2 linked regions of the Prochlorococcus marinus XMU1419 genome follow. The protein of the gene in region 1 interacts with the protein of each later gene in a pairwise test. Links are inferred from orthologs where the notes say so. Each region holds a gene or a part of one and is shown in the gene's direction. Other genes may lie near its edges.

Region 1 (3,022 bases):
ATATCTATTTTGGTATTTAAAAACTTATATCTCAATTTTGTAGATGCCAAATTGTCAATTGTATTTTGAAGAACGTTTTCCTTACTCCATCTAATTTTGATAAAAGGTAAATGCAAATGTTTTGATATTATTTTTGCTGATAAGCCAATAACCCAATAACCTCCATCATTTGATGGCCCTAATATAAGATCATTTTGTCTTAGCTCTTTCAAAGTATTTAATAAATCTAAATGGCATAAATCTGGTAGGTCAGTACCAATAAAAATAATATTTTTTATCTTTTTTTGAATACAAAATTTTTTGTTTATTATTATTTGCCTCTTCATTTTTTCTCCCAAGCAGCCTCTACCTTGTAAATTAAACTTTTCAATGCCTAATTCTTTAGACCATCTTTTACAATTTTTTTCCCCTAAACCAGAAATAGCTAAAGAAATATCAATGAGATTGGTCTCTTGGAGAGATTTAGCGACTGATATGGTGTGGTTGGTCATCACACTTTGTATTTTTGCTGAATTTCTTTTCCCGATCTCTTTAGCTAATCTAGTTTTGCATCTTCCAAAACCGTGCCATTTTGCCATGATGATAAGCAATGCTTTATCCAATTCTTCAACAATGTTTATGATAATTATATGTCTACAAAAAATATAAAATTTCTTCTTGTAAATTTAGATGATACTTTGTTAAGTAATTTTAAATTTATCATGATCTTGTGATGTGATAATGGCCAATTATTAAATTCCAACTAGATTAATAATCTATGAAATAAAATTTTGCAAGCTACTAATTCTATTTGGGCGGAAGTTCAACAGTCACTCCAAAAAACTTTAAGTAAGCCTTCATTCGAGACGTGGATAAGGCCTGCTAAATTTGATTGCTTTCAGAATGGCTTATTGACCTTAATAACACCAAATACATTTTCCAGTGATTGGTTAAGAAAGAATTATTGTGAAACTATCGAAAGAGCTGCAAAAGAAATTTGCGGTCATAATGTAAAAGTTGTTTTTAAATCGGAAACAAATATCAGTAGTAACTTAACAAATAAAGAAAGCATACAAGAACAGAACGTTAATCATAAAACAAAATCTTTTCCTAGTAATAACCATGATATTTCTTCAAAAAATCGATCTAAAAATCCTAACGGTCTAAATTTACGCTACGTATTTAAAAGATTTGTTGTAGGTCCTAACAGCAGGTTGGCTCATGCTGCAGCTTTAGCAGTAGCAGAATCTCCTGGGAGAGAATTTAATCCATTATTTATTTGTGGTGGGGTAGGCCTTGGCAAGACTCATCTAATGCAAGCAATAGGTCATTATCGAGTTGAAATAGATCCAGAAGCAAAAGTGAAATATGTATCTACAGAGACTTTTACAAACGACGTTATTAGTGGTATTAGAAGAGATGGAATGACTGCTATTCGAGATAAATATAGAAATGTCGATTTGATTCTAATAGACGATATACAGTTCTTAGAAGGTAAAGAGTATACACAGGAAGAATTTTTTCATACTTTCAACGCTCTTCACGAATCAGGGAGTCAAATAGTCATAGCCAGTGATAGACCTCCAAATCAATTGTCTGGGATTCAAGAGAGATTGATTTCTAGGTTCTCAATGGGTATGACTGCAGATATTCAACCCCCCGATCTTGAGACGAGGACAGCTATTCTTCAAAAGAAGGCAGAACAAGAGAGTATGAGTCTTCCAAGAGATCTAATTCAATTTATCGCTGGAAGATTTACTTCAAATATACGAGAATTAGAGGGAGCATTCACAAGAGCAGTTGCATTTGCTTCAATAACAGGCTTGCCAATGACAGTCCAATCAATTGCTCCAATGCTGGATCCAAATAGTGTTGGAGTAGTTGTAACTCCCTTACAAGTTATTAAAAAAGTTTCTGATTTCTTTAAAGTTTCTACTGATGAATTGATTAGTTCAAGTAGAAGAAAACCAGTAAGTCAAGCTAGACAAATAGGTATGTACCTTATGAGACAAGGAACCGATTTAAGTCTTCCAAGAATTGGAGATGAATTTGGGGGAAAAGACCATACAACTGTTATGTATGCTATTGAACAAGTTGAAAAAAAATTATCTATAGATCCTAATATTGCAAGTCAAGTTCAAAAAATAAGAGATTTACTTCAAATAGATTCAAGAAAAAATTTATAGTAAATTAGAAATAAAATTTCTAGGATCTTGATCATATCTATGACTGATAGGTATCTTATCTTTTTCATTGTTATTACTTAATATTTCAATTTTGTTTAATGATTGTCTTAATAACCTTGCAGAAATAATTGGCATATCTCTTGGAACTGAGATTCTATTTTTTAAATATCTTAGGGATTTCCCTGAGAGTTTTTCAGGCATTATTACTTCACCTGTGATCATATGTGTTAAAGCTGATCTCAATGATTCTTCAAAGCATTCTTTATCGCATGGATTAACTTTTATCAAATTATCTTTGTGCTTTAGGACTCTTTTGAGAGCAAATCTAATGTAATAATTTGAATCACATTTTTTATTTAATTCAAAATTGCCAAGACCTTCTCCAGAGTCTATTGACTGAGAGTAGGAAATCTGTTTTGTATTGCTTTCTTTATAACATCCGCCCATTTGTGGGGGTAAATCATGAGAGTGAGTATGAAAATCTCCTTGAGTGCCTCTATAAGCACTTGTTCCTTCAAAAAGTGTAAGCCAGTTATCTACATTCCGGTAATTAGATCTTAAATTAAACCCTTTATAATAAATCAATGAAGCATTCATCCTCTCCATATAGGGAATAAAAATTATATCTCCAACTCCTGGCTCTATATCACTGGTATTAGATACTGATGGATCAATAAATCCTGATTTTGATCTACTTAAAATTTCATCGAATTTAGAAATTGATTCTCTAAATCTTTTTTTTCTTAAAGAGTTATCTATAAAATTAAAGCTTTCTCGGCAGAGCCAATTACACCATGATCTGAAGATTTCTCTCTCTAATTCTCGAATTTTAATAAGGTGACTAGATGTTATAAAAG
Region 2 (2,885 bases), on another replicon or contig:
TTAACATGGGAACATATTAAGATTCTTGCGAAATTTGGTCTTGCAAAAAAAGTAAAGTTACCCTCTAGGTCTTATTATTAACTATATTGTTCAATATTTTCATGGCAAAAAGAGTACAAGTCGCATTAACTGAATCAATCGCTTCACTAGGTAAAGAAGGAGATCTAGTTGAAGTAGCACCTGGATACGCAAGAAATTTTTTATTACCTTATGGCAAGGCAATGAATGTAACACCGGCAGTCCTTAAACAAATTGAAAGGAAGAAAGAAAAAGAAAAAATCGCTGCTGATAAGTTAAAGCAAGAAGCATTAGATTTCCAAACTGCATTATCTACCATAGGTAGGTTTACTATCAAAAAACAGGTTGGAGAAGATGGTGTTCTTTTTGGAACTGTTACCAATGGGGATGTTGCCGAAGCAATAGAAGCGGCAACTAAAAAAGAAATTGATAGAAGAAACATCACAGTTCCTGATATTCATAATTTAGGTTCTTTTACTGCAAAAATAAAATTGCATCCAGAAGTAAATGCAGAAGTGAATATTGAAGTAACAAGTTAATCAATTTGTTGCATTATTTTGAAAAGTAGCCAGAGTATATATCTAAGCAATTAAAGATATGGTTTCAGTACCTTTTCCAAATAATGGGCAAAATAAAAATTTTAAAAAGGATTTTAATAGTGAAAATGCTGGACTAGTCCCTCCTCAAAACGTTCAAGCAGAGGAAGCTGTTCTTGGTGGCATACTTCTTGATCCAGACGCGATCGGAAGAATTGCAGACCTAATTAAACCTGAAGCTTTTTATATAAATGCCCATCAAGAGATTTATAGAACGGCATTAATGTTGCATACCCAGGGTAAACCAACTGATTTAACATCAATGAGTGCTTGGTTAGCAGATAATGGATCACTAGAAAAAATTGGAGGGAACAACAAACTAGTAGAATTAGTTGAAAATGTTTCCTCTACAGCATCCATAGAACAAGTTGCTAATTTAATTAACGACAAATTCATGAGAAGGCAACTTATCAGATCTGGAAATGAGGTGGTTCAACTAGGTTTTGATCAAACTCAAGATACCAATGAAGTGCTAGATAAAGCGGAGCAAAAAATTTTTGAAATAAGTCAAGAAAAACCTTCAAAAGGTCTTACTCAAGCAGCTGAAATCCTTACAAGTACTTTCAATGAAATAGAGTCGAGATCATTAGGTACTTCAGTAGCTGGAATTCCAGTAAATTTTTACGACCTTGATGCGATGACTCAAGGATTTCAAAGAAGTGATTTAATAATTGTTGCTGGAAGACCTTCAATGGGAAAAACTTCAATAGTTCTTAATCTGGCTAAAAATGTTGCACAATCTCAAGATTTACCTGTGTGCGTATTTAGCCTTGAAATGAGTAAAGAACAGTTGACATATAGATTACTCTCTATGGAAGTTGGAATTGAGAGTGGCAGATTAAGAACAGGAAGATTACAGCAAGATGAATGGCCTTTGCTTGGAGAAGGTATCAATTCATTAGGTCAATTACCAATATTTATAGATGACAAACCTAACTTAAGTGTTTTAGAGATGAGATCTCTGTGCAGAAGATTAATAGCTGAACAAAAAAAAGAATTAGGATTAATTGTTATTGATTACCTCCAGCTGATGGAAGGATCAACCCCTGATAATAGGGTGCAAGAACTTTCACGAATAACAAGAGGTCTTAAAAGCATGGCTAGAGAATTAAAAGTGCCAGTAGTAGCTTTATCTCAGCTTAGTAGAGGAGTAGAGTCTAGAACAAATAAAAGACCAATGTTAAGCGATCTAAGAGAATCAGGATCTATTGAACAAGACGCAGATTTAGTATTAATGATTTACAGAGATGAATATTATAATCCAGAGACTGAAGATAGAGGAATTACAGAAATCATTGTCACTAAACATAGAAATGGACCCGTAGGAACTGTTAAATTATTATTTGAACCTCAATTTACTAGATTTAGGAATTTAGCTAATTAAATCGATCCTCATAATGCAAGATCATCACTCAACAAATGAATCTTTTGACATTATCGTCATTGGAGGGGGACATGCGGGATGTGAAGCTGCTATAACAACGGCAAAATTAGGATTTTCTACAGCCTTATTCACAATCAATTTAGATAGGATTGCTTGGCAACCTTGTAATCCTGCAGTTGGTGGTCCAGCAAAAAGTCAGTTAGTGCATGAAGTTGATGCATTAGGAGGAATCATTGGAAAATTAGCTGATAAAACAGCAATTCAAAAAAGAATATTAAATGCAAGTAGAGGACCAGCTGTATGGGCATTAAGAGCTCAAACAGATAAAAGAGAATACTCAAAAAAGATGATCGAAATTCTTCAAAATACAGATAATTTATCTTTAAAAGAAGCAATGATTACTGAACTGGATATTGCAAAAACTGAAGAAATTGGATTGAACTCAAAAAAAATCGTAAAAAAAAGAATAAAAGGTGTTAGGACTTTTTTTGGTAGTTATTATTCAGCAAAATCAGTTATCATTACAGCCGGTACATTCTTAGAAGGAAGAATATGGATAGGAAATAAATCAATGTCAGCTGGGAGATCAGGCGAACAAGCAGCAAAAGGTCTTACTCAAAACTTGCACGAAATTGGTATTAAAACAGAACGTTTAAAAACAGGAACTCCAGCAAGAGTTGATAAAAGAAGTATTATTTTTGATGAATTAGATATTCAACCAAGTACTGCAGCAGATAAATATTTTTCGTTTGACCCAGATATAAAAAATAATATGCCCCAAGTTAGTTGTCACATCACAAGAACAACTACCAAAACACATCAACTAATTCGAGACAATTTACATTTAACTCCTATTTACGGGGGTTTTATTGATAGTAAGGGGCCGA

The links. The genes of interacting proteins can lie anywhere in the genome.
Region 2: the proteins of dnaA (region 1) and dnaB interact in binary tests that used the Escherichia coli proteins (3 or more experiments, as listed by UniProt). The link is inferred for Prochlorococcus marinus XMU1419 from one-to-one orthologs.

Annotation. Positions count from the first base shown.
Region 1 is NZ_JAAORO010000001.1:516,388-519,409, forward strand. The notes cover bases 25-2,967. They hold dnaA (chromosomal replication initiator protein DnaA), read left to right. Parts: upstream 25-770; coding sequence 771-2,165; downstream 2,166-2,967. Other genes in these bases: HA151_RS02945 (TIGR04282 family arsenosugar biosynthesis glycosyltransferase), read right to left, coding at 25-578; HA151_RS02955 (glutathione S-transferase), read right to left, coding at 2,160-2,967. Outside these bases: more of HA151_RS02945, read right to left, coding at 1-24; more of HA151_RS02955, read right to left, coding at 2,968-3,022. UniProt on the Escherichia coli protein: Plays an essential in the initiation and regulation of chromosomal replication. Binds in an ATP-dependent fashion to the origin of replication (oriC) to initiate formation of the DNA replication initiation complex once per cell cycle.
Region 2 is NZ_JAAORO010000003.1:544,028-546,912, forward strand. The notes cover bases 1-2,806. They hold dnaB (replicative DNA helicase), read left to right. Parts: upstream 1-615; coding sequence 616-1,998; downstream 1,999-2,806. Other genes in these bases: HA151_RS09055 (acyl-CoA desaturase), read left to right, coding at 1-81; rplI (50S ribosomal protein L9), read left to right, coding at 102-557; mnmG (tRNA uridine-5-carboxymethylaminomethyl(34) synthesis enzyme MnmG), read left to right, coding at 2,012-2,806. Outside these bases: more of mnmG, read left to right, coding at 2,807-2,885. UniProt on the Escherichia coli protein: The main replicative DNA helicase, it participates in initiation and elongation during chromosome replication. Travels ahead of the DNA replisome, separating dsDNA into templates for DNA synthesis.